DNA from 4 places in the Paenibacillus sp. MMS20-IR301 genome. Region 4 is predicted to be linked to each of the others. Evidence: riboswitches for the same ligand, from Rfam matches in the RefSeq annotation. Region 4 holds a riboswitch; each other region holds the start of a gene.
The links. Region 4 has a riboswitch for cyclic di-GMP ahead of LOS79_RS30720 (fibronectin type III domain-containing protein). Riboswitches for the same ligand answer to the same signal wherever they lie in the genome.
Positions count from the first base shown of each region.

Region 1: it holds a riboswitch for cyclic di-GMP, as region 4 does, so the genes downstream of both, LOS79_RS21710 (transglutaminase-like domain-containing protein) here and LOS79_RS30720 (fibronectin type III domain-containing protein) in region 4, are expected to answer to the same signal.
Region 2: it holds a riboswitch for cyclic di-GMP, as region 4 does, so the genes downstream of both, LOS79_RS22505 (choice-of-anchor A family protein) here and LOS79_RS30720 (fibronectin type III domain-containing protein) in region 4, are expected to answer to the same signal.
Region 3: it holds a riboswitch for cyclic di-GMP, as region 4 does, so the genes downstream of both, LOS79_RS26430 (flagellar assembly protein A) here and LOS79_RS30720 (fibronectin type III domain-containing protein) in region 4, are expected to answer to the same signal.

Region 1 covers NZ_CP135275.1:5,092,588-5,096,166, forward strand. Annotated here, with positions in the region: rRNA gene LOS79_RS21705 (16S ribosomal RNA) at 1-71, opposite strand, end outside; gene LOS79_RS21710 (transglutaminase-like domain-containing protein) at 444-1,253, opposite strand; cyclic di-GMP riboswitch class I at 1,267-1,347, opposite strand; cyclic di-GMP riboswitch class I at 1,422-1,502, opposite strand; gene LOS79_RS21715 (class D sortase) at 1,628-2,278, opposite strand; gene LOS79_RS21720 (GtrA family protein) at 2,318-2,722, opposite strand; gene LOS79_RS21725 (glycosyltransferase family 2 protein) at 2,712-3,579, opposite strand, start outside.
Region 2 covers NZ_CP135275.1:5,275,970-5,279,548, reverse strand. Annotated here, with positions in the region: gene LOS79_RS22520 (hypothetical protein) at 1-442, shown strand, start outside; gene LOS79_RS22515 (LPXTG cell wall anchor domain-containing protein) at 1,271-1,438, shown strand; gene LOS79_RS22510 (hypothetical protein) at 1,743-1,892, shown strand; cyclic di-GMP riboswitch class I at 1,976-2,065, shown strand; gene LOS79_RS22505 (choice-of-anchor A family protein) at 2,147-3,579, shown strand, end outside.
Region 3 covers NZ_CP135275.1:6,156,790-6,160,368, reverse strand. Annotated here, with positions in the region: gene LOS79_RS26435 (FUSC family protein) at 1-808, shown strand, start outside; cyclic di-GMP riboswitch class I at 1,105-1,198, shown strand; gene LOS79_RS26430 (flagellar assembly protein A) at 1,302-2,921, shown strand; gene LOS79_RS26425 (DMT family transporter) at 3,007-3,579, opposite strand, start outside.
Region 4 covers NZ_CP135275.1:7,139,619-7,143,197, forward strand. Annotated here, with positions in the region: gene mqnE (aminofutalosine synthase MqnE) at 1-628, opposite strand, end outside; gene LOS79_RS30715 (HesB/IscA family protein) at 1,006-1,365, shown strand; cyclic di-GMP riboswitch class I at 1,714-1,814, shown strand; gene LOS79_RS30720 (fibronectin type III domain-containing protein) at 1,867-3,579, shown strand, end outside.

The sequences.
Region 1 (3,579 bases), 2.0 Mb from region 4:
CTCCGCTCGACTTGCATGTATTAGGCACGCCGCCAGCGTTCGTCCTGAGCCAGGATCAAACTCTCCAATTTGTATTGAAAAGAGCGATTGCTCATTTTGAAACATCTGACGAGAATTTACATTCTCTGTTTTGGAATCACATAAGTGAATTCCGATACTCACTCGTTGTTCAGTTTTCAAAGATCAAACTCGTTGTCAGCGGCGATTATCTCGTCACCAGCAACTCTTATAATATATCACGTTCGTTCGAGTAAAGCAAGTCTTTTTTTGAAACCACTTTTTTAAGTCATTTCCAAATCAACTTTCCCGCTCCAACAACGCTCATTTATAATAACCTATCTCTCTACTAAAAAGCAACCCTTTAGCAAAATAAAAATAACCCGCTTAATAATTAAGCGGGTTATTCGCGAATAAATCTATCAATTGTATGAGTACAGCTATTCTTAGTAGAACTTAGCTGCAGTATATTTGCTTGCTACTTTAACCAGATCAGAAGTTTTGCTGTTCTTAGCCAGACCTGCATCAACAGTAGTATCAATAATTACCCATTTGCCGTTAAGCAGCACTTCATTCCAAGCGTGGTAGGAAGAAACATAACTTGTGTTCCCCATAACCAGTTTAGTTGGGATACCTTCGCTGCGAAGCATAGTAGCAAACAGGGAAGCGTAATCGTAGCAGATCCCTTTAAGGGTTGCCAGAGTGTTATCGTTATTAGGAATGTAATCAGTAGATACATTAGCAGCCAATGTGTAATCATATTTCACGTTAGCAACAACATAGTCATAGATAGCTTTCACTTTAGCTTCATCTGTAGTCAGACCTTGTGTCAATTGTGCTGCTTTCAGGACTGCCTTATCAGTAGAATTCCATTTAACATTCTGAACAGAGCTCAGGTATACAGCGTTAGTGTCGCTCAGGTTAAGATCTACTGTATCGGAAGAAACTACTTTATATTTGTTACCGGTAGTATTCTCAAGCACGGAAACCTTGTAAGTGCCGTTACCTTGTTGCAACGGGAAAGTCTCACTTGGTTTGGAAGCATACAGGTTGTAAGTGTAGCTAGTGCTGTCTTTAGTAATCATGACTTTGATCTTCTTGTCTTTAGGAACATTATAGGAAACGCCGACAACGCCTTGATCCAATTGTCCGACTTTTAACCAGCTTGTATCTGCCTCAGCCGCTTGGACTGTACCAACCTGCACCGTTGTAACCAATACGAACAATGTAACTAACATCATATAGAACTTTTTCATTGATAAAACCCCTTTCGGTAGCTGGCTGCCATCCTTACGGGAAGGCCCTTTAGCTTTGCGTCCCTACCTTTCGATAGGTTTGCCGTTATCGTATAAGCTTTATCTGCTCTAAATTCTACCAAAAAATCAATAGATTTACATAAAGAACAAACAAAAAAAGCTTCTTCATTCGGTAGCTGGCTGCCATCCTTACGGGAAGGCCCTTTAGCTTTGCGTCCCTACCTTTCGATAGGTTTGCCGTTATCGTGTATTAGCTTTGATAGTTACATCTTACCATATCTATTTCTATTATCAAGACCTAAATTACTAGATTTACATAAAAATTTAATAGTTTTTTTAGGTTTTTGTCTGTTGCTGTCATCAAGGCAGATGAATCAGGTTAATTTGGCATGGATAATCAGCCGGTGCGTCGGGTTCACCAGCGGATCACAAGTAATGAGGGTAAGAATCTTATCCTCTTTATTCCCCTCAAGCACCGATACATCGGTAGGCTCCACGACAGAAACATCATATACTACATATTCGTACTTCTGCCCGCTTGTTGTAATAATGATATCGTCACCAATGCCTACTTCATTTAATCTATTGAACAGCCTTCCCGCTGTTCTTGCTCTATGGGCTGCAATTGCAGCATTGCCAACTGAGCCGATTGCTGCCGTCTCCTTCATGTGCGCAGCAGCATGCTTCATATTGGCCTTGGTCGCACCTTCAAGGACAGGCAGCTTCAGATCAATACTGTCAATCTGGATGATGGCGGTTATTTTTCCGCCGAGTTCAATTTCAGGAGCTGCTGTAGGCGCAGCCTCTTCCTGGGCAGATTCATCTGCCAGCAGCTGGGTAACCTCGGCGTAGGACTCACTCAAATTCGTATCCGGATTAGTATCCGCCGGAGTGATTTCACTATAAGCCTGCTCGGCCTCTTCCAGCAGCTTCTGCTGCTGACGGTCATTGTACCATTCGCTTCCTTTGGGATAGAGCATAACCAGAACCCCGGCAAGTATAATCAAATAGGATAACTTCCGCATGATAATCGCCTCCGTAATAAAGATCTATAATATATTAGCTCAAAACACCCATTTACGGTTGCCAAAAAAATTGATGATTACCGTAACAAACGTAACAAGCACCTTCGCTATAAGAACCTGAATACCAAATGTTTCAGTCAGCAGATGTATCAGCAGCACCGAAATCCCCAGGACGGCCAGATTCAGCACAATAAATTTGACAAGCTGCATCCGGTCAAAGCTGTTTTTGCTGCCCCGGTCCGTGTCACGAAAGGTCACTTTTTTATTCCAGAAAAAGCTGTTGGCTGTACCGGCGCTGTAGGAAATAATCTGTGCAGGGGTGTTCAGCATCCCTAATGCATGCAGCAGCGTAAATACGGCGAAATCAATCAGCGTATTCAGCAGGCCGACGGCGTTGAATTTCAGGAACTGGATAAACCCTGCACTCCAAAGCTTATCTGGCATAATCGCTTTCCTTCCGGGTATCTACGGCTTCCTCATTGTCGTATCCTTTGGTCTCGCGTACGATATAGAGCGGTCTGTCCTTGGATTCATCATAAATCCGCCCGATATATTCACCGATTACTCCCAGCAGCATCAGCACAATCCCGTTAAAGAGCAGATTCACCCCTACTATGGAAGCCCAGCCCGCTACCGTCCAGGAGGTAAAGAGCTTCTGGAATAATACAAAGATCAGATAAAGGAAACTGGAGAAGGACAAGAAGAAACCGATATACGACGCAATCTTGAGCGGTTTATGAGAAAAGGAAGTGATTCCGTCGAGCGCAAAGCGGATCATTTTCTTCAGCGGGTATTTCGTTTCCCCGGCGAAGCGCTCCTCACGCACATATTCCACCATCGTCTGGCGGAACCCGACCCAGCTCACCAGTCCCCGGACGTACCGGTTTTTCTCCTTCAGGCCGCGCAGCACATCACAGACTTTACGGTCAATCAGCCGGAAGTCACCGGTATCCGTAGGGATCTCTACACTGGTCATGCTGCTCAGCAGGCGGTAGAAGATTTTTGCAGTGGCTTTTTTGAAGAAAGTCTCCCCGTGCCGTTTCAGGCGCTTGGCGTAAACAACATCGTAGCCCTCTTTCCACTTCGCAATCATCTGCAGAATGACTTCCGGAGGATCCTGAAGATCCGCATCAATGACTACAACAGCCTGGCCTTCAGCGTAATCCATACCAGCAGTAATCGCCACCTGATGGCCGAAATTACGGGAAAAGTCAATCAGTCTGACATGCTCATCCCTGTTACTGATTCCGCGCATAATCTCAGCTGTACGGTCCCGGCTTCCGTCATTCACGAAAACCAGT
Region 2 (3,579 bases), 1.9 Mb from region 4:
TAGCACCAACGCCAACACCGACGATAGCACCAACGCCAACACCAACAGCCGCACCGACGCCAACGCCAACGATAGCACCAACGCCAACGCCGACGATAGCACCAACGCCAACACCAACAGCAGCACCGACGCCAACGCCAACAATTGCACCAACGCCAACACCAACAGCCGCACCGACGCCAACGCCAACGATAGCACCAACGCCAACGCCGACGATAGCACCAACGCCAACACCGACGATAGCACCAACGCCAACACCAACAGCCGCACCGACGCCAACGCCGACGATAGCACCAACGCCAACACCAACAGCCGTACCGACGCCAACGCCGACGATAGCACCAACGCCAACACCAACAGCCGCACCGACGCCAACTCCGACGATAGCACCAACGCCAACCCGACAGCCGCAGCCAACGTACGACACCAACGCCGACGATAGCACCAACAGCACCAACACCCAACACCGACAATCGCACCAACGCCAACGGTAGCACCGACGCCAACCCCAGAACCGACACCAACGGTAGCACCAACGCCAACCCCAGAGCCGACACCAACGGTAGCACCAACGCCAACCCCAGAGCCGACACCAACGGTAACACCAACCCCAACCCCAGAACCGACACCAACACCCAACGCCAACCCCAGACCGACACCACACACCAACGCCAACCCCAGAACACCGAACACCCCAGAACCGACACCAACACCAACACCGACACCGACACCAACACCGACACCGACACCGACACCGACACCGACACCGACACCGACACCGACACCGACACCGACACCGACACCGACACCGACACCGACACCGACACCGACACCGACACCAACACCGACACCAACGCCGACACCGACACCGACACCGACACCAACGCCGACGCCGACACCGACACCAACGCCGACACCAACACCAACACCAACACCAACACCGACACCAACACCGACACCAGCGCCAACAGCGCCGCCAACACCGACGCCGACACCAGCGCCAACAGCACCGCCAACACCGACGCCGACACCAGCGCCAACAGCACCGCCAACACCAACGCCGACGCCAGCGCCAACAGCCCCGCCAACTGCAGTAACAACACCGGCTCCAATAACACCGCCATTTATTTTTGCCACACCAACACCGACGCCGGTAATCCCGGTTGTAATAATCGTCGATGATCCTCTGCCTTTGGGTCCAGTAGCAACTGCGGTGCCATCAGCCACACCTAAACCGGCCGTGGCAACACCAGCACCAACCGCAACGCCGATGGTGACCATCATTGATGAAGAGATGCCCCTAGGCAGTGTCCCGGCCGTAGCAACTTTACCGAAGACCGGTGAATCAAGTCCATTCCCTTATTATTTGGCAGGAGTAATGCTTGCGGGATTAGGGATATTCCTCGGTAGAAAATCAAGATCAGGGAAACGTAAATAAACTAAAGAGTTAGGCTCTTCCCGAAAAAGCTGGCGGTATCACCGCTGAACGGGACAGGGGCTGCTTGGGGAGAAGACGTCCTCCCGCAGGCAGCTCTTTTTTATGTGGATAGATGCTGCATAAGCTTACTCGGAACGGTGTGGTATAATTTTTGCAATATTTCCTGCGGAAGCTGAATACGTTAGAAGAACTGCAATCAATACAAGAAGGGCTGGAATCCTATCTTGATTTACTTAAATTTGCGATATTTAAAAATAGTTCTTTTAGCGCAGTTTCAAAAAAGCATGATCGTTTATTGCGGAGTATGAAAAGAAGAAGGGAGATTAGGGAGAAAACTGCTGCATTTGGCGTTAAATCCTTGTATAGTGCTGCATTGGGAGATTTTAAGGGGGAAATAATTCAAAAATTCACAAAGGAATTAATTGACAACAGGCAGAGGGAGCAGATAAACTGAAAATAGTTCCAGAGTAACGAATGTCATAGACTTTTCACTGTAGATATGATTTAGTGCATAATTTCACAACATAATAACTTACTCACGTATAAAAGCAAACCGTACGAAAGTGCGGGACGCAAAGTCAAGGAATCTAAAGCGCCTGACAGCGCCATGATCGTCCGGCTGCCGTAAAGAGCATACTCTCTTTCCGGCGGCCTTTTTTTGTTATATGAAACAAGGCATTTATTATATTAACTGTGAGGTGAGCCTGTATGATCCGGTTCAGTAAGTTTAAGCGTCTTATCGTGTTAGGTCTTATATCTGTTTTGGTTGTAGGTGGCAGCGGAATAACTCTACTTGGCAATATTTCAGTAAAAGCCGAAGGAGCTTCTTTGCCTGGTAATGCTTCTAAGTATAACGTGTTCATATTGGGCAGCTATGAAGGCATGCACAGTGATGTGGAAGGCAGATTAGCCGCGGGCGGAAATGTAAATTTAAAAGAAGGCTATTCAGTTGGGCACAGTCTGACTAGTCAAGAAACGAAGGAAGCTTACTCACTTATCGCTGGTGGCGATTTGAATTATTCGCAGGGGGAGACCGTTGGTGATGTAGTGTACGGAGAGCATTACACCGGAAACGGCGGTCCTCGCGGAGGTACAGGAACATTGCAGCTCAAAAAGAATGTCATAGATTTCGCGGCCGAGTTCAGCTTATTACGTAATAAATCGGAACAGCTAGCCGCCGTCTCCGCTAACGGGACTACAACGGATAATGGCAGCCTTACTCTTACAGGTAAAAATTCCGGTGTGAATGTATTTACAGTAGACGGCAGCAAGCTATCCAGTGCTCATGGTCTGAGTATTGATATTCCTGAAGGCTCGACAGCCATAATTAATATTTCCGGATCTACAGTTTCTATGAAGAACATGGGCGTCTGGATAAATGGTAAAAGCAGCACAGCCCAGGCTACAAAAGTGTTATATAACTTCAGTCAGGCAACCAGCGTGCAGATTGAAGGCATAGGTGTATTGGGAACTGTATTTGCACCGCTAGCTTCCATTAACTTCAACAATGCTCAAATTAACGGCAATGTAATTGGAGCTTCATTCTCTGGATCAGGGGAATCTCACCACTATCCATATACAGGTCAAGATCCATCTACACCAACGCCGACACCAACAGCAACGCCGACAGCGACACCAACGGCAACGCCGACAGCGACACCAACGGCAACGCCGACAGCGACACCAACAGCAACGCCGACAGCGACACCAACGGCAACGCCGACAGCGACACCAACGGCAACGCCGACAGCAACACCAACGGCAACGCCGACAGCGACACCAACGGCAACGCCGACAGCGACACCAACGGCAACGCCGACAGCAACGCCGACAGCAACACCAACGGCAACGCCGACAGCGACACCAACAGCAACGCCGACAGCGACACCAACGGCAACGCCGACAGCAACGCCGACAGCGACACCGACGGCAACACCTACAGCGACACCAACGGCAACGCCAACAGCAACGCCGACAGCGACACCAACGGCAACGCCGACAGCGACACCAACGGCAACGCCGACAGCGACACCGACGGCAACGCCGACAGCGACACCAACACCAACACCAACACCAACACCAACACCAACACCGACACCGACACCAACACCAACACCAACACCAACACCAACACCAACACC
Region 3 (3,579 bases), 980 kb from region 4:
CATAGGCGTAGCCACCGCGTGCCGGATTAATATCCAGGCTGTGTCGCAGGTCGGCGTAACCTCCGTTCTGGCGCTTACCTTCTATCATGATGGGTATATTGTCTGGAGAGTCGCCGAAACGCTAATCGGCGTGCTGATCGCCTTAGCCATAAATATGATTATCGTTCCGCCCAAAGGGTTCGTCAAGGTCAAGAGCTTGGCACTTGAAGGCAGTCTCCTTCTGTCTGATGCCTTAAGCGGCCTGACCGCCGGCAGCCGGGGTACCGCATCAGCCCCTGCAGCGCTTAAGCAGTCCGGTGAGCTGCTGGCAAAGAGTGACCGGCTGCAGAAGGAGCTGCATTACACGCTGTCCCATTTCCCGTGCCGCAAAGAGCTGGGTGCTTTATCACAGGCCACATCCCATCTCGGCAGGATACACGCATACGTTAAGGGTATTGCCGAGGAGATCGCTCTGCTGCCGGCACATTATGCTGCAGCAGACTGGATGATTGAGGTTGTGACGGCTACTGCGGACTGCATTGCTTTATACGGTACCCGGACACTGTCAGATGCTGAGTGCGGACGCTCCCTTCCAGAGAGCCTGCGCCGTGCCCGTGATGTACAGCTGGCCTGGTTCGCTGAACTGCAGGGGGAGTGCCCGCTCGCCGCATTCCGTGATCTCGGGGCAGTCTTCTCCCATCTGAACCGGATTCTTGAAGAGATTGAACGTGCTGATTACGCGGCAGTCTCAGCTGCCGCCCAGCCGGCCAAGGCCAATACAGCGCGCGCTGTGCGCTTTCTGCAAAAGGGACTCTCTCATAAGCTATAAGCTTGGGGGGTGTCCCTTTTTTTACATTCAGCCGGGATTTCACTGGATACCGTTACCATTATAACCAAATCTCCTATATGCTGTAAGCTCTGGTAAAGCCTATTTTTTTGCGCCCTGGCAATGCATATTTTAAGATTATTAATAAATTGGCAGAATTGAGTTGAAAAATAGCTTCTTAAGTACTAGAATTAAGCTTGTTTGCAGAAGTTTCTGTTACACCCAGAAACCAGTTATGATCTTTTTTGTCGATAACAGTCGATTCGAAATTGCCTCATGCTGAGTGTATATCATTGATCTATTTCTAAAGGCAAACTTTCCGAAAGGTTAGGACGCAAAGCCATGGGCCTAAAAGCGCAGATATGCCGCGTTTACGGTCGCCAGGCTGCCAATAGAGACCACGTAAGCCAGCTGCGGCCAAGAAGGCGTTCCCGGGCTTTATGATGCTCTTTTCTGTACGAATGCCATTGATTATACGAAAAGCGAGGTTAAGAACATGCCCCAGCAGTTCATTGATCCATCCCGGTTTGAATTCATGGAATCCCTGATGCTTGAACGTAACGGCTTCCTGGATTCATTCTCTGCAGAAGGCCTGGCCCCCAGCGGGACCAACGGAGATAAGAACGGAATTATTCTTGTGCAGAACAATCAGGTCTTTGTCACCCCGCCGCTGCTTGGCGGCAAGCCCGCCAGAATCTCAGCGGTTCCCCCTGTAGTTCTGAAGCTCAACTGGAAGACGATAACGGAACCTACCGAGGTGACCTCGGCAGATCATATTACCTGGGAGATCTGCGAGAAGCCGCAGTATCAGATTACCGTCTCTCCTGATAAGCTCAAGGTGCATTCCACTTTATACCGCGTGGAGAAGTATGCCTGGAATCTGGTTAATTGCCCCGCCTCCTTCGAGGCTGCAGTCCGGGCTGAGCCTAACCGGGCAATGCTGCTGTCCACGCTCACCATAGAAAAGATTCTCTCTGCTCTGGACAACCCTGTTATACTGCGTAATCTTAATATTCCTGCCCTGTACGCAGAGCTGGACAACCCTACATATCTTCCCGTCTGTATTGCCGAAGGAAGAGCCCCCCGGCCCGGCAGGGCATCACGGCTGGTATTGTCTCTTCCGGAGCATACGCATGCAGGAAACGGAATGCTGCTTGAGCAAGAAGCCGCGGAAACAGCAAGCCTGCTGGATTACCTCAGGTTTCCGGGCGCCCCTTTCGCGTGGGAGGGAGAGGCATTTGCCCGCAAGCTGCCGCCCGAAGAAGGAATTCCCGGATTCGACGTAGATGGAAGCGTGCTGCCGCCGCCTTCGCCGCAGGATTTCCCTTTCACAGGGGGACAGGCTGCCCGGCTCCTTCAGGACGGAGGCATCGCCGCTCTGCGGTCCGGCAGGCCGCGGATCTGCGGCAGCACCGGCAGTGCCCAGACCTGCGATATGCCGGCAAGCCTCCTGCTCACCAAAGAGCTGGCAGCGGAGTCTACGGATATTATGTTCGCCGGTGACATTATTGTTCCGGCTTCCATCAGTGGCCCCCTGCGGATTGAAGCGTTAGGAAATGTCTATATTTACGGCAGCATCCGGCAATCCACAATTACGGCCACCGGAAGCATATATATAAGCGGTGAGGCTATAGACTCCTGCCTCTACGCAGGTCAGGCCGGAGTGGAGCAGAACCGTCTGCACAGCTTCTCCAAGCTGCTTGCGGCAGAAGCAGCGGCCCTGCAGGAGGCTGCCCGTCAGTTGGCCAAGAATGTGGAATCCCGCCAGCAGTCTGTTAAATACGGCCTGGTTGTTATGCTGCTGCTGGAGGATAAGTTCAGCCATATTGATCCTCTGGTCAGTGATCTGCAGTCCGCCCTGCTCTCCATGAACCCTGCCTTCCAGCTCAGCGCAGAGCGGCTTAAGCATATGCTGGAGGTATTCTCTCATCCGGGACAATTCACAGAATTCATTACAGACAGTGTCCTCACCACCTTCTGCAGTCTGCTTCATAACCTCTCAGACAGCATTACGCAGCTCTATGAGGAATATGCTGTCATTGACATTGCCCGCTTACAGGGCAATGTCCAGCAATCCGGCGGCCGGCTGATCCAGCGGGAGCTGCAGCATCTGTAATGACGCAATATACCGGCTTTCAGAGTTTGTTACATAACATAAACGGCTGCAGTCCCGCCAGGCGGGGCTGCAGCCGTTTATTCTGTCAGTGCGTCCTGGCCAGCCTGACATTGACCAGAATAATGCTGCCCACGATCAGCAGCATGCCGATCACCAGATTCAGTGTAATCTGCTCATGCAGCAGAACCACACTTGAACCGATTGAGATCAGCGGAATCAGGAAGGTGAACGAGCCCACCTTGCCGGCTTCGCCTTCATTGATCAGCTTGAAGTAGACCATCCACCCCAGCGCGATTACAAAGACCGCGATGAATAACGTATTTACAATAAATGCCGGACTCCAGGTAATATCCCCCCAGCTCTCGGATGCTGAACCCGCAGCCAGCAGAATCAGTCCGCCGATCATAATCTGCATGGCCGTCATCCACAGCATATCCACCCGCGCCGCATTCCGTTTCGTATAGACCGTAGCCAGTGCCCAGCTAAGCGCACTGGCTAAAGCCAGAATCACACCGGCAGCAGAGATGCTTCCGGTGAATCCCCCAAGGCTCAATGAACCTACACCGAGGAAGCCGATGATGAGCCCGGCAATCTTCAGCCCGTACATCCGCTCGCCAAGCCAGAGCCAGGCAAAGATTCCAAGCAGCACCGGCTGGAG
Region 4 (3,579 bases):
GGTGAACCTCCAGATATTCCTCGACATTCGCTTTGTCGACACGCATTTTTTTGCGGTACTGGTCAGACAGGATCTCAGCCCCGCCTCCGGTGAGTGTCTTCAGTCCGGCAGCGCGCAGCTGCTCCAGCACCTCGCGGATGCTGAGCCCGCTGATGCGGGTGAAGAAGTCGATTTCAGCGGCAGTATAAGCCTTAAGCGTAACTTCAGGGAAGCGCTCATGTAAGGCTCTTAGTGAATCAACATAATACTGGAAGGGTACATGATCATTATGACCCCCGACAATATGGAACTCCCGCACGCCGGGATGGATATGCTGCTCGACATATTGCACCATTTCCTGGCCGGAAAGGGTATAGGCGCCTTCTTCGCCCTCATCCTTGCGGAAATTGCAGAAGGCGCAGCGGGATTCGCAGACATTGGTGAAGTAGAGGCTCATATTTTCAATAAAATAAACTTTATTGCCGTTTTTACGCTGGTTAACCTCTCCCGCCAGCTGTCCGATCGTTAACAAATCGTTGCTCTCATATAAATAAACGCCATCTTCCAAATTTAATCTTTCTCCGCCGCGGACCTTCTCAATGATGTTCGCCATCCGGGCATCCATGTGTGGTGTTATAATAGTAGACATATGATTTCCTCCTGAAGGTAGGCGAGGCGAATGCATCGCAGAATCTTGTGCTAAAAACTAAGCCGGAAACGGTCTCCGTGACAAATTTCCGAATTTTTGCGTATAGCGCTTTACCTATTATAAACCTCTCCCGGGGGGTGAGCAACCGCTGGCAAAGACAGGATAATCCGCTGTAAAGCGCAAATCCGGAGAGTGTTTGTGACTTGAGGGTAAGGGAATAGTGGAGTATACTTAGTTTAAATCAGAATAAAGCTAGGATATACCTCATATTTACCCGTTTCTTAGCTGAATCGTTAGATTGTTACTTACAGCCTGAAGGCTGCTTGATACAAGGGCGTTAGAAGAGGCTGAACCATTTCAATTAGAGGAGGACAATCATGATTACAATCAGTGATACTGCAGCAGTACAATTGAAAGCTATGCTGGCTGAACAGGAAGTGCCGGATATGTTTCTCCGCCTGGGCGTAACAGAGGGGGGCTGCAGCGGCTTCTCCTACGCTATGGGCTTCGACGACAACGAGACTGAGCAGGATGTGTACATGGATGTTGCAGGCCTTAAGGTTATCGTAAGTAAAGATGATATCCGTTACCTGAACGGCCTTGAGATCGACTTCGAGGAATCGGGCATGACGGGCGGCTTCACCATCAATAACCCGAACGCCAGCGCCACCTGCGGCTGTGGTTCGTCGTTCCGTACGAAGGAAGAGGCGGGCAATCCGGCAGCGGAGCCTTGCTGATAGGCAAGTTCGACAACTTCTGAAATTAATGTTATACAATGATAAATTACCTCCTGAAATTGTGTTGATGCTCAGCACAAATTCGGGAGGTTTTTTTATGGAGCAGCAGGGTTTTGAAGAGACCAATTTTGAAATGGAAATATGCGCACTTCTGCATAACATGCGAAATTCCCGGGTTTTGCATCCGTTTTTCGTAAGTTTTCATGTTTTTATTGAAAAAATAGATAAAATACGACAATGTTCACAATAACGACGATATCTTCCTTTATAACTTTAGGGTATTATTACCATGCAGAGAATAGATTGTATATAGAGTTATGTAATGTTATTCGCAATAAAGACTATTTGAATTACCAAAGGCAAACCTGTACGAAAGTCAGGGACGCAAAGCCACGGGCCTTACATTACTGCATCTCACGATGCTGGATTATGGCAGCCGGGCCGCTTTTTCCGGTGGTTTTTTTGCGTTTTTTTGTTTGAAGAATGGAGTGGAGGGAATTTATGGGCAGGAACAAAAAATTTCTGGTTAAGCTGCTGTGTCTGCTGCTGGTAAGCCAGCTGGGGACGTCCTTCATAGGGGGGACAGCAATGAAAGTTTTGGCTCAGGGGGATACATTGAAAATTCATTTTCAGCCCCTTCATGGTTCAGTTCCTGCGGGATATATAGCTGACTATGGGGACATCTATGCTGCAAGGAATGGTCATGAGTATGGCTGGAATAAGGATCACACTACGGCAACAGTAACAAGAAGTACATACCGGGATTCATATAACAACGTATCTGCAACAGAAAGTACATACAGTGACAATATTCATGACACGTTAACGCGAATCAGCCCTGGTGGAGAGTGGGAGATTCAGGTGGATAACGGTAATTATGAAGTAGCTGTAACAGTAGGGGATGCTGTATATGACAGTAAGAATGCACTTGCTGTGGAAGGAACGGAATTTTGGAGCGATATGAACCTGAAGGCTGGAGAGCATGCGACCCGGTCAAAGATTGTAACAGTCACAGACGGGAAACTTACAGTGAGCCAGATTGACGGTCCAGATGTAGAGACGGCACTGAATACGGTAGAGATTACACTGGTGAATATGTTTACTCCGGTAATTTCACCTCCGAGGATCGGACTTCCCGCTGAGCAGAACAAGATTGCCGGGAACAAGGTTCTAATGTCCGGCACAATGATAAATGTACATAGTGCACCGCCGTATACATATGTAAATGGATTACGGGAAGAAATCTCCCGGCACATGAGTGAACAGGTTGCAGGCATCAGCGAGCAGGTACAGCAGTATGAGCATGCTGCAACTGTGGTGAACGGATCAGATGCTGCTGCTATACAGCAGAAGATTCTCTCAGAAACACAGAGTCCTGCTGTCATCAGATCCGGACACTTAAATCTGGAAGCGAGCGTTACCTTCGGAAGTCCGGATAAGCCGGTAATCCTCATCGTTGACGGGATCAATTCGAATCAGAATTTAACTATCACAGTCTATGGATCATTAATTCTGCGCGGCGGGCTTAATGCGAATGCACCCTTGACTGTTCAAATCATGAATAGCAGCAATACTGTACCGGATGGAAATCTGTGGGTACAGGGGGCTTTTCAACTGAATAATAACTTAAAGTTCCATGTGGATAATGAACTGTATGCCGGCTCACTGACTTATAACGGAGGAACCCTTCAGATTGAGGCCAAACGTGTACTGGTACAGGGCAATATGAATATCAACACTAATGTAACCATGAACATAGAAGAAGAGATGTCGGCAGGAGAGATCGTCTCTAATAATCTATTAGCTAATCTGAATGTTAAGAAAGGCGATTTGTTTGTTCGTGATAACGTCAGTGTAAATAATAATTTGAATATTACTACGGGAGGCTTGTTTGCTGTAGGCGGCAATCTGATTACCAATCAAAGACCGCAGATTCATACAGGAAATGGTACGGAAGGGCAGACCCTGCTGAAATATGTCCTATCGGGTCTGAAAGCGGAATATTTCAGCGGCAACAACTTTACCGGGCAAAAAGCTGTGAAGCTGGATGAGTCCGTCTTCTTGTCGGGACAACCAGTGCTTCCGGTATCCGGTATTGCCAATCAGCATTTCTCAGTCAGATGGACCGGGCAAGTACAGCCTAAGTATTCCGGTCTATATACCTTCTCTGTTAATACCGGCGGCGGGGTCCGGCTATGGGTAGATAATCAGCTG